Regions from separate parts of the Virgibacillus ihumii genome, predicted to be linked through region 3. Evidence: riboswitches for the same ligand, from Rfam matches in the RefSeq annotation. Region 3 holds a riboswitch; each other region holds the start of a gene.
The links. Region 3 has a riboswitch for S-adenosylmethionine ahead of HUX68_RS17545 (LLM class flavin-dependent oxidoreductase). Riboswitches for the same ligand answer to the same signal wherever they lie in the genome.
Positions count from the first base shown of each region.

Region 1: linked by a shared signal. The riboswitch ahead of HUX68_RS09110 (LLM class flavin-dependent oxidoreductase) and the one ahead of HUX68_RS17545 (LLM class flavin-dependent oxidoreductase) in region 3 are both predicted to bind S-adenosylmethionine.
Region 2: linked by a shared signal. The riboswitch ahead of HUX68_RS09100 (CoA-acylating methylmalonate-semialdehyde dehydrogenase) and the one ahead of HUX68_RS17545 (LLM class flavin-dependent oxidoreductase) in region 3 are both predicted to bind S-adenosylmethionine.
Region 4: linked by a shared signal. The riboswitch ahead of metK (methionine adenosyltransferase) and the one ahead of HUX68_RS17545 (LLM class flavin-dependent oxidoreductase) in region 3 are both predicted to bind S-adenosylmethionine.

Region 1 covers NZ_CACVAN010000001.1:1,849,705-1,852,896, reverse strand. Annotated here, with positions in the region: gene HUX68_RS09120 (3-hydroxyacyl-CoA dehydrogenase NAD-binding domain-containing protein) at 1-149, shown strand, start outside; gene HUX68_RS09115 (thioesterase family protein) at 171-641, shown strand; SAM riboswitch class I at 1,108-1,215, shown strand; gene HUX68_RS09110 (LLM class flavin-dependent oxidoreductase) at 1,462-2,832, shown strand; gene HUX68_RS09105 (sodium:solute symporter family transporter) at 2,856-3,192, shown strand, end outside.
Region 2 covers NZ_CACVAN010000001.1:1,845,009-1,848,200, reverse strand. Annotated here, with positions in the region: gene HUX68_RS09100 (CoA-acylating methylmalonate-semialdehyde dehydrogenase) at 1-1,342, opposite strand, end outside; SAM riboswitch class I at 1,407-1,505, opposite strand; gene HUX68_RS09095 (hypothetical protein) at 1,589-1,792, opposite strand; gene HUX68_RS09090 (hypothetical protein) at 1,952-2,392, shown strand; gene HUX68_RS09085 (YndM family protein) at 2,467-2,943, opposite strand; gene HUX68_RS09080 (DMT family transporter) at 3,132-3,192, opposite strand, start outside.
Region 3 covers NZ_CACVAN010000001.1:3,552,910-3,556,101, reverse strand. Annotated here, with positions in the region: gene HUX68_RS17550 (ATP-grasp domain-containing protein) at 1-237, opposite strand, end outside; gene HUX68_RS17545 (LLM class flavin-dependent oxidoreductase) at 253-1,305, opposite strand; SAM riboswitch class I at 1,397-1,515, opposite strand; gene HUX68_RS17540 (hypothetical protein) at 1,634-1,798, opposite strand; gene HUX68_RS17535 (hypothetical protein) at 1,964-2,425, opposite strand; gene HUX68_RS17530 (SDR family oxidoreductase) at 2,627-3,192, opposite strand, start outside.
Region 4 covers NZ_CACVAN010000001.1:1,338,719-1,341,910, reverse strand. Annotated here, with positions in the region: gene pckA (phosphoenolpyruvate carboxykinase (ATP)) at 1-1,527, opposite strand, end outside; SAM riboswitch class I at 1,739-1,846, shown strand; gene metK (methionine adenosyltransferase) at 1,979-3,178, shown strand.

The DNA of each region.
Region 1 (3,192 bases), 1.7 Mb from region 3:
TTGCCGAAAAAGTAATTGAAGGCTGTGAACAGCAAACAGCAGGCGTTGAAATGGAAAAGCTGGAAGAACGTCGTAATGAATTTTTAATTGAACTGCAACAGCTGCTGGAAAAATACTGGCCAAGCGCTAATTTGACAGGTAAACTTTAAACGAACGGGAGGGACGGTACGATGAGCAAAGTAATCTTGAGTGATGTTGTCCGCGAAGACTGGATTGATTACAACGGCCACATGAATGATGCCGAATATGTGCGTGCATTCAGCTGGGGTGTTGATGCATTTATGAATCTGATCGGCTTGACCGGAGATTTCCGTGATTCTCAACACTACACAATGTTTACGCTGGAAAATCACGTGTGTTATTTAGATGAAATGAAGCTGGATGAGCCTTTTGAGGTTCGTTTGAGCCTGCTTGATTATGATGCCAAACGAGCGCACGTCTTTTTTGAATTGTATGGCGAAAAAGGAAAACGTGCTGCAACCAGTGAGCAGATGCTGATGGGAATTGATCAGACATCCGGCAGTCCGGCACCGTTTCCTGAAGAAGTTTTTGCGAAGGTGGAAGAGCTGGCTGCTGAGCATACGCCGGAAGAAAAGCCAAAAGAAGCGGGCCGTGTGATCGGGATTCGGAAGAAAAAGTAAGAGAGTATGGAACGTAAGATTTCCGGCTGGGGATGAAATCGCACATATCTGGTCCGGAATCGCACATATATGTGTCAAAACCGCACATATCGATGTTGAAACCGCACATAAGCGGTTCAAAATCGCACATATATGATGGGGTCATCATATATTCGAATCGTAGGTCGAATTAATCAAAATTATGGGATTATCTAAAAACGCGAATATCTGATTCGAAATCGCGAATAATGGTTGCAAAAACGTGGATATCCGGTTCAAAACCGCGAATATCCATTCCGAAATCGCGCATATCCAGTTCGAAATTGTGCGCATATATGATTATGCATGATGGCTGATATAATGCAGTCAATTCAAGGATGAACAACTGCATAATGAGTGGATAATTGAAATTGTACTGATCTAAAATTCATGTTGACAAATTAAATATCTGTGATAACATAAACAAAAATTAAATAATTATGATTACTTCTTATCAAGAGAGAGGGAGGGACTGACCCTGTGAACTCTCGGCAACCAGCTTTTATTAAGCATGGTGCCAAATTCAGAGGAATGGATAGCATTCCGAAGATGAGAAGGTGCGGCAAAATTAATTCATTGTTTTGTGAACCCTTCTCTATTTCGGAGAAGGGTTTTTTGCATTTGATTGGAAAGGGGAGCGTATAAAAAATGGAAGTGTAAACAAGTACATACAGGATTTCCGGCAAAAGGCGTGATGATTAAAGGTTTTGTAAGGAAAACGCCTAATTTGCAGTCACCTATACGCTTAAATTCTAGTTTTCTTATTGGTTTAGTGTATTTAACTTTCAAGGAGTGATATTTTATGAAAAAGCAAATTCATTTAAACGGTTTTATCCAAAACTCACCTTCTCCGCACTCAACAGGGTTGTGGAAATATGAAAAAGATCAAGGTACCAATCATAACCGATTGTCTTACTGGACAGAAACAGCAAAAGTGTTGGAACGTGGGAAATTCGATGCACTTTTTATCGCTGATGTATTAGGGACCTACAGTGTTTATAAAAACAGCCATCGACCGGCGGCACAGCATGCTGTACAGCTGCCCGCACATGATCCGTTGATTCCGATTTCGGCAATGGCGGCGGTAACGGAAAACTTAGGTTTTGCACCGACCATATCCGCAACATACGCACAGCCTTATGCGTTGGCACGGCAGTTATCCACGCTGGATCACCTGACAGAAGGGCGTGTGGCCTGGAATGTGGTGACATCGTATTTGGAAAGTGAAGCGGTGAACCTTGGTCTTTCCGGACGCCTTCAGCATGATCTCCGCTATGACCGGGCGGATGAGTTTTTGGAAGTGGTTTATAAGTTATGGGAACACAGCTGGGATGACAATGCCGTTATTTATGATAAAGAAAATGACAATTTTGCAGATCCGGATAAGGTCGACTTGATTAATCATCAAGGGGAATTTTTCGATGTACCCGGACCGCATTTAGTCGAACCATCGCCACAGCGTACGCCGGTTCTCTTCCAGGCAGGGGCTTCACCAAGGGGAAGAAATTTTGCGGCAAAACACGCAGAAGCTGTTTTTACAAAAAATCATTCACTGGATGCTTTGCAGCAATATTCCGAGGACATTCGGAATCGCACGAAGGAACAGGGCAGACAACCTGGTAATGTGCTTATTTTCCCAATGATTTTGCCGATTATCGGTTCGACAGAAGAAGAGGCTTATGCCAAATATGAGGAACTTACGGAGCAGGTCAGCTATGAAGGAACGCTTTCGCTGTTATCCGGGCATACAGGGATTGATTTCTCCACATACGATCCTGACCAGTATATCGAGGATATGAAAACGGAAGCTGTTCAGGGGAATCTGGATATGTATGCCAAAGATCCAAATAAAAAATGGACATTGCGTGAGGCTGTTAAAAATCATGGGCTTGGCAATGGAACGGTCCGGTTTATCGGGACACCGGAACAGATCGCCAACAAAATAGAAGAGTGGGCAATCGAGGGCGATGCTGATGGATTTAATATTGCCCAAACGTATTCACCGGGGACATTTGAGGAATTTGTGGATTATGTTGTGCCTGAGTTGCAGAAACGCGGGATCTATCGGAAAGAATATGAGGCAAAAACATTGCGGGAGAACATGTTTGGTAAAGGACAGCCCCACTTGCCGGAAAATCATCCTGCTAAAAAATTAGGAGTATTAAGCAAATAACAACACGTTAAAAGGAGGAGAAAATGGACGCACTAACAATCTATTTGTGGATCGGATTATCGTTGTTTTTGGTCATTATGTTGGCTTTAGGATTTGTTGGCTCGAAGAAAACGAAAAATATGAGTGATTTTGCGATTGGTGGTGAAAAGCTGGGTCCGGTAGTGCTTGGGCTGTCCTTTGCATCAACCTATTTGAGTGCTGCTACATTTTTAGGTTACCCGGGCTGGTCGTATGAATGGGGATATTCGAATCTGTGGCTGTTTTTGGCCATGATTGGTGGCGGGCCTATCGGTGTTTTAATGGTGGCAAAAAAAGCACGAAAACTGAACACGAAGCAGAAGTCCTTGTCGTTGCCGGACT
Region 2 (3,192 bases), 1.7 Mb from region 3:
TTGGGGCCGGAACACCAAGGTTAACCCCAATCATACCTGCATCGATATTCTCCCGGAAATAACGTACCGAGGAAGTATTTGAAGTGAAGAGGCATGCACCATTGGCAAATTCAGACTGGTTTGCTGTTTCAACTGCTTCTTTCAAGTTCTTAACGCGAATTACAGATAACACAGGTGCAAATAGTTCCTCTTTCCAAATGGTCATGTCTGTTGTTACGCCTTCAAAAATGGTTGGGCCAACAAAGTAACCGCCATCCAAGTCATCTTTACGACCGTCTCTTAGCAGCGTAGCTCCTTCAGTGACACCCTTTTCAATGTAATCTACTGTTTTCTTTTGGTTTTCTTCCCGGATTACCGGTCCTAAAAAGACGCCATCATCCAGGCCGTTCCCCATTTTTACATGATCAGCAGCTTCCTTTAGTTTTGCGATGAATTCATCGGCAACATCATCTTCAACGGTTACTGCTGCACACGCCATGCAGCGCTCTCCAGCTGATCCGAAAGCTGCAGAAACGATGTCTGCTACCGCATCATCCAGATTGGTATCTTTTAAAACAACGGTATGATTTTTTGCGCCAGTCAGAGCCTGGACACGTTTCAGGTTTTCGCTTCCCCGTTTGTAAACATATTCCCCAACTGGTTTCGAACCGACAAAGGAAATCGCCTTAATACCAGGGTGGTCAAGAATGCCGTTTACAACGTCGTGTGCACCATATACAATGTTAAATACGCCTTTAGGGAGACCAGCTTCTTCCAGCAGTTCAGCTAGTTTTTCTGTTAATAATGGAGTTTTTTCCGATGGTTTCAAGATGAATGTGTTACCGACAGCTATTGCCATAGGGAACATCCAGCAAGGTACCATCATCGGAAAGTTAAATGGTGTAATTCCGCCAATAACACCAATTGGATAGCGATAGTTTGCTGCTTCAATGTCTGTTGCGACATTTGCCAGCGAATCTCCCATTATAAGCGTCGGAGCACCGGCTGCAAATTCCACATTTTCAATCCCGCGTCCGACTTCACCGAGTGCTTCGGTTGTGTTTTTGCCGTTCTCGATTGTAATTATGCGGGCTAATTCTTCCTTGTTTTGTTGCAGTAATTGCTGATAGTTAAATAGAATTCGTGCGCGTTTTTGGACCGGCACATCTTTCCACTGTTCAAATGCCTGCTGTGCAATGTCTTGTGCATAGTCAACTTCTCCCTTAGTTGACAGGGGCACTTTCGCGATAACTTCTTTGGTTGCAGGATTGTAGACATCTTCGTATTGAGTAGTTTTACTATCAACCCACTCACCGTTTATGTAATTCTTTAGTTTTCGTACTTCAGTTGCTGCTTTCGTCATATGCTATTCCTCCTTAAAAAATAAAAAAGCCTTCCGGGAAAATAAGGAAGGTTTGGCTAATTAATTCTTATTTTCCATAAACATGCTGGATGTAGCACCTTTCTATTTACAGAAGGTTGCTGAAGTATCATCGGGCCAGATCCCTCACTTCTCTTAATAAGAAAATTTATTAAATTGTATATTCCATCTTAAACATCATTAAACCTATTAGTCAAGTAGGAGTTGTGGCGTAAGGGGATAGAGACATTAACTGGTATGTTTTTTCGCCTTATAAAGTCGCCATATCCGAGTGAACAGAATAACTATTCCCAGCACCAGGTAAAAGGGTGCACGTTTCATTTCATCCCAGCCATCGATAGCCGAAGCAATTACACCAACAGCCAACACTGCTATGATTATATTAAAGGTTACCCCGACTTTCGTGTTGTTGATGTTTATGTTTTGCCTCATTTTTTACTCCTTTAAAAGACTTCAATTATAACTAATTATAAGCGATTTAATCCTACTATGTCCACGACTCGAAATTCATGTTATGGCATTCTTGCCTTGGATAATATTCCCTCGCTAATACGAATAAAATGATACGACAAGCAAATGTGGGGGAGTTATATGAAAAAATTAGTGCTGGCGGTAATCTTGCTTGGGATAGGTGTAACAATATATTTCATCGCAGATAAATCCCCTGAGGAAATTGCAGTTGAGACAGTGGATATGTTTTATGCATTTGAGCAAACTGGGGATTTTTCAGATTCCTGGGAAATGTTCCATCCGCTCATGAAAGAGAAATTTGCTAAGGGACATTATTTGCAGGACCGTGCCCATGTGTTTATGAATCATTTTGGTGTGACGACATTTTCGTATTCGATTGGGGAAGCGACTAAAATTGAAAATTGGAAAATGGAAGATGAAGCAGCTCCAATTGATGTTGTATACAAAGTAACCGTGTCACAGGTGTTTAAAGGGAAATATGGTAACTTCACACTCGTCCAGGATGTTTACGCAGTGCAGGCAGATGGCGAGTGGAAGGTGATGTGGGATTACAAGAAGTAATTGTTGTGTGGTGCCTGTTATCCCGAACTATTTAGAATTGCATGGATTGAATCAAGTGACAGGCACCACAAAAACTATTCCTTCTCATTGTTTCCTTTATCTGATGTTTCCCTTTTAATATCAGCCTCTGGATCCACATCCGAACCAAATTCGGTTTGCATCTTATCTTGTGGGGAAACCCCCATTGTGTCCATCACTTCAGTTTGATCTTTTAAATCATGATTCTCCATATAATTATGAAGAAAATACTCTCCAACAGCAATAATAGCTGCTGAAATTAATGCAGCGGATCCGAGAGAAAAGTTCCCTTCAAACAGAAAAATACCGAGTATCCAGACTCCGGCAAAAAGAAGGCCAAAATCGCCTAAAGCAGCACTGGCATTCCCAAAAATGGGTAAAATGAATACATCGCCAAGAAATGATACGCCAGTTAATAATACGCTGGTAAGCAAAATATCGCCAACAGAAACGCCATAAAATGCACCTAACACAATCCATAATACTGCAGTTATCATGACCAATTTGATTACCAGCGCTTTTACATAGTCCATTCTTCAGTCCTCCCTATTATTATACTGCAATTATCTTTTCCTTTAGGTTATATTTCATTCGGACGATATGGATGAACTACGTACTGAAAAACGGGACAAAGGGACAGGTTCCTCGTCCCACTTGAATTGAAAATGGGACGAGGAACCTGTCCCTTCGTCCCATGGGAATTGGCTAGGATGACAGAACCCTAGCCAATTCCAACCTTATTCATATTCAAAATAACTACACCCGATAAAATCAGCAGGATA
Region 3 (3,192 bases):
ATGCTGTTCCAGCCATGCAAGCACCGCACTGGTTAACTCCGGAGCAAACTGGTTACCCCGCGTATGGGATGAAGCACTCATCCGGCTGTAAAATATCCCCTCAGGCGGCTCGGAAGTAAGGTCAACCATCCCATCACTAAGATTCCATTCTTCATATGGCAGATTTAATTCTTCCAATCTATTAGTCAAGTGTTCTGTCCATTCGCTATTCTCATGGATGACATAAATTTTATTCATGTAAATATCCCTCCCTTATTTTTTTGGCAAAGCAGCGCGCAGTTCTTCCACTTTAGGCATAACCTGCTTGGAGAAACGTTCCAGTTCCTCCAATTGCGGCGAACTTTGTAACAACAAGAGATCCACTCCAGCTTCTTCAAAAGCTAAGATCTGTTCAGCGATTTGCCTAGGCGTACCAACGAGATTCGGACGCAGCCCCCGATTGGATACCGAGTAATCCTGTAACTGAATCTGCTGTTCAAGTTCCGATTTGGATGTGAAGTCCTTGAACCCGACATAGCCACTTGTGTCTTTTACTGTGGTAATTCGTTTTAATTCTTTCTGAGCTTCTTCCTCTGTATCACGGCAAATCACATATGCTGCCATTCCAATACTCCGGAATGGCTCACGTCCGGCATCCTTTCTGCGTGCCTTCATGCCGGAAATCTTTTCTGCAGCCTCTTCAACCGTATGTCCATGAAGGATATAGGCATCACAAAGCGACGTAATAACTTGCTTGCCCTTTTTACTTTCACCACCTGCATATAAAACAGGATTCGGACGTTGCACGGGTTTTGGTGAAAGCTTCGTATCTTCAATATTGTAAAAACTCCCGTCATAGGAGAACGTCTCCTCGGTCCATAACCCTTTTAAAACCTCAATAAATTCGCTTGTCCGATCATACCGTTCATTATGTTCCGTAAAAGCCCCGCCATATTGTTTCGCCTCTTCGGCCCACCAGCCGGAAACGATATTTAAGGTGAAACGTCCATTACTGATGTGATCAATATTCGAGGTCATTTTTGCCGTCACAGCCGGGTTATGAAACAACGGACGGACAGCCGCCATAATTTCAATTTTTTCGGTCACTGCTGCCAAAGCTGCCGCCGTTGACCATGCCTCCAGCGAATCTTTGTCCGTACCTTTAATATCATTCAAGTAAAGTTCAGCAATTAAGGTTGTATCAAATCCCCATTTTTCTGCTGATTGAATTGCTTCTTTTGCATAATCAAATGTTGGCGGCATCTGTTCATCCTCAACATTGCGAAGCCACCCGCCAAAAATCGGCAGCCAAAAACCATACTTCATACATTCCACTCCCCGCCTTAGATGAATTAAACGCAAAAAACTCTTTCCCCGGATAGGAAAAGAGTTTTATACTAAAAATCAGTTTTGTCCTCCCCTATCTTTCAAGACATGCTTGATGGAATTGGCACAGTATTCAAAGGATATACATCCATAGTGAACCTGTTGCCGAGGCTTCAAAGGGCCATTCCCCTCCACCTCTCTGGATAGGCAATTATTTAATTATTGCTTTTTATCATAAAGTAATCATTTATGTCATGTCAATAGAAAAGCCTAGTTAATTGATGGGAATTGTTAATCCTAGAAACCGGACACCGTATTGTCAAGTATCTCAGAGATCCCAGTAATCTGCCCTTCTTTGCTTCGCTTTTTCCTTTTTGATTCGATTTGCCTCCGCGCTTCCGACTTCTTTGGAAAACTCGGAATCCCGCTTACTGGAATCAAACCCATCCTTATTCTTTTGATCAGCATCGTTTTTCTTCGTTCGCTTAGCCATAATGTAACCTCCCTTTTTCTCTTAGTATGAGAATTGAAGGTTAAAATATACCGTTATTCTAAAAGGGATTCGTCACCCAAATGGTTGAAGTTTTATCTCTTTTTCTGAAAAGCTCAATAAGTTTAGCCTCTTATATGGAATTTCATCGCCATAATTGATAGATGATTATGATGAAGATACCTTGTCCTTGAATTGATTGAGCTTTTCGTTTGTTTCTTTAATGAGCTTTGTGAGCTTATTGGTATCCGGATTTTCTTTCTGTGCTTCACCGATGAGCGGATACAGACTCTTTTCAATATTTTCATACGCATCAGGATTTCGTTCTTCTATCTTCTTTTCAATGGGCTCCCAGCTTTCTGAAAGTGTCTTCCCATTACTGTTGATTTTCCCGGTTTCGCCGGGTGATGATTCAATGGTATTCTTCAATTCATGAAGAGAAGTCAATACCTTTTCAATTCCTTTATCCAAAGAAGCTGAATTGTTTTCTTTTTCATTTTCAGAGGCTTGTTCTGACTTCTGCTCATTTTCTTCTTTTGATGACTCACTATCGCCGCCCGATCCACAGGCGGTTACCAACACAACAACGACCAAGGTTACGAACAGCAATAATAAATTTGATTTTTTCATCTGAACACCTCCACTGTTTATTAGTTTGTGCCATTTTAACAACAGATATATGTTAAGTAAAATAAATATTAATAATAATCATAATAAGAATTTGTGATAAAGGAATATAAAAACAACTCTTGTGTCAGATTTTATGTATGAAAACCGCAAAAAGACAATCCGCCTAAAAGGCAAATTGTCTTCCGCAGCAACTGCTTTCCGTTAAACTAATTTTATTGCTTCATTGACAGATGTAGTTCCGCCGACAACCTGAAATTCCTTTCCGACCGTAGTTTCATCCTGCAAGCTGGCAAGAATAACACTTGCTATATCTTCTCTTGGAACCTCGCCACGATCCACTTTTTCCGCCAGTTCCACCTGACCGGTTCCTTTATCATTTGTCAGTACGCCAGGATGAATAATTGTATAATCCAAATCTGTCTTGCGCAGCCAATCATCAGCAAAATTTTTTGCAATAACATACGGCGCAAAGGATGCATTAGCCTCCTGAATTGCTTCACGGGTCGTATCAAACGAACTGATCATTACAAAGCGCTTCACACCTGCATCCTTAGTCGCCTCAATTGTTTTAACAGCACCATCCAAATCGACCATAATGGTTTTATCTTTTCCAGTGTGGCCGCCAGATCCTGCTGTGAACACAACTGCATCGACGCCCTCAGCGGCTTGTGCAATCGGCTCGATATCTCCTTCTAAATCCACAATTGCCGTTTCCGCACCCAGATTTTCAAAGTAAGACGCCTGCTCCTGCTTACGAATCATTGCCT
Region 4 (3,192 bases), 2.2 Mb from region 3:
GTTGTCATGAAACTTCATGGCTAGTGATTGTGCTTCTTTGTCATAAGCTTCTTTATCGTCCCAGGTTTGTTTTGGAATCAGTACTTCATCCGGAACACCGGGTACGTGCATAGGGATTTCCAGTCCGAAAATTTCATCGCTGGTTGTTTCGGCAGAGTTCAATTCGCCTTCAAGCGCTGAATGAACCATCGCGCGTGTATAGGATAATTTCATCCGCTTACCAACTCCATATGATCCACCAGTCCAGCCGGTGTTAACCAGAAATACACTTGTATTATACAAATCAATTTTCTCGCCAAGCATCTCAGCGTATGTCGCCGGTTCGAGCGGCAGGAACGGTGACCCGAAGCATGCTGAAAACGTTGCCTGTGGCTCGGTTACGCCGCGTTCTGTACCGGCAAGCTTACTGGTGTAGCCGCTTAAAAAGTGATACATAGCCTGTTCTTTGGTTAATCTGCTGATGGGCGGTAAAGTACCGGATGCATCAGCTGTCAGGAAAATTATGGTGTTTGGATGGCCAGCTACACTTGGCGAAACAATATTATCAATATTTTTCAGGGTATAGGCGGCCCGGGTATTTTCTGTCAGCGATGTGTCATCATAGTCCGGTTGACGCGACTCTTCATCAAGAATGACATTTTCCAGTACCGATCCAAACCGGATTGCGTCATAAATCTGCGGTTCTTTTTCCTGTGAAAGGTTGATGCATTTTGCATAACAGCCACCTTCAATATTGAATACACCGTTCGTGCTCCAGCCGTGTTCGTCATCCCCGATTAATCGGCGGTACGGATCTGCGGAGAGCGTAGTTTTACCGGTTCCGGAAAGTCCGAAAAATAATGCAACATCCCCTTCCTGACCAACGTTGGCAGAACAATGCATCGATAAAATGTCACGCTGTGGGAGCAGGAAATTCATCACGGAAAAAATGGATTTCTTGATTTCTCCGGCATATTCAGTACCACCAATCAGAACGATGCGTTGTTTGAATGAGACAAGAATAAACGTTTCGGAATTCGTTCCATCGACTTTCGGGTCTGCCTTGTATGTAGGGGCAGATATGATAGTGAATTCGGAATGATGGGTTCCCAATTCTTCCTCCGTCGGTTCGATAAACAGTTGTCTGGAAAACAGATTGTGCCAGGCATATTCATTGAAAACTTCAATTGGCAGCCGGTAATTTGTATCGGCTCCGGCATAGCCCTGAAAATGATATAATTCATTTCGTTCCTTTAAATGGGCAACCACCTTTTTGTAAAGGTTATCAAAAGATGCCTCATCAATCTCCTGGTTGACGATTCCCCAGTCAATGACGTCCTTAGTGGTCTCATCCCGAACGATGAACTTATCTTTTGGGGATCGCCCGGTATATTTACCGGTAGTCGCACGAATTGCACCTGATGCAGACAGCGTTCCCTCTTCACGTGCCAGAATTTTCTCGACAAGCTGTGGTACGGAAAGGTTATTTTGCAGATTATCATGTGAAAGTAAATCTTTGATTAATTTTGATTGTTCCACCGCATTCATTTGTGATACCTTCCTTTATGATGGATTTTAATTAAAGTACATTTTAATAATCAAGTTGTAAATCTGTTTATTTAGTATAACACATTCATAAAATTAGTCCATACTAATTATACGAATATTTATATGAACTTTTCATGTCAAGTGTGTCATTCCCTTGTAAATTGTTGACATGACAGCGCTTTTCCGTTATGCTGAATTTCGAGCGGAAACTCTCTTATTCAGAGTCGGTGGAGGGACAGACCCGATGAAGCCCAGCAACCGTCACATGCTGTGAAAAGGTGCTAATCTGACGCAAGGATTTATCCTTGGACAATAAGAGCGAAAGGCTTCAGGACACCTTTCCTCATGATTGCAGGAAAGGTTTTTTTATTTTTTCTAACCTTATTAAAACATAAACATACACTGAATAGATAGATTTCCGTACTATTTTTTAAAGGGAGGACTTAGCCACATGGCTGCAAATCGTCGTTTATTTACATCTGAATCTGTTACAGAAGGGCATCCTGACAAAATCTGCGATCAGATATCAGATGCTATTTTGGATGAAATTTTAAAAAATGATCCGAATGCCCGGGTGGCATGTGAGACAACAGTAACTACAGGATTAGTATTGGTTTCGGGGGAGATTTCTACTACTACATATGTAGATATTCCTGCAATTGTCCGTCAAACGATTAAGGATATTGGGTATACACGCGCTAAATTCGGATTTGACGCGGAAACATGTGCCGTGCTGACTGCTATTGATGAACAGTCAGCAGATATTGCCGGTGGAGTTGATACGGCGTATGAAACACGGCAGGGGAAAACGGATGAAGAAATTGCTTCGATTGGTGCGGGTGACCAGGGGTTAATGTTCGGGTTTGCCTGTGATCAGACGGACGAATTAATGCCATTGCCGATTTCGCTCGCACACAAATTATCGAAGCGATTATCAGATGTACGTAAAGAGCAAATTTTGGATTATTTACGCCCTGACGGAAAAACACAGGTAACGGTCGAATATGATGAAAAAGATAACCCGGTAAAGGTGAATACAATTGTTATTTCAACACAGCACCATCAGGATATAACAACTGAACAAATCGAAAAGGACCTGATTGAGTATGTGATTCGACCGATTGTTCCGGCAAATCTGCTTGATGAATCAACCAAGTTTTTTATCAATCCGACGGGAAGGTTCGTAATTGGAGGACCACAGGGTGATGCCGGTTTGACCGGACGTAAGATCATTGTGGATACGTACGGCGGATATGCAAGACATGGCGGCGGTGCATTCAGTGGAAAGGATTCCACCAAGGTGGACCGGTCTGCATCATATGCAGCCCGTTATGTTGCTAAAAACATTGTGGCGGCAAAGCTTGCGAAAACATGTGAAGTACAATTGGCTTATGCAATCGGTGTGGCTGAGCCAGTGTCGATTTCCATCAATACATTTGGCACCGGTACGGTCGATGAAGCTGAGCTGGAAGCCGCAACACGAAAAATATTTGATCTACGGCCAGCAGGTATAATTCGGATGCTTGATCTGCAACGTCCAATCTACCGAAACACAGCTGCATATGGCCACTTCGGCAGAACAGATATCTTATTTCCATGGGAGAAAACCGATAAAGTCGAAGAATTGCAGGCCATTGTAAAAGAGGGATAACTGGGGTGTTTAAG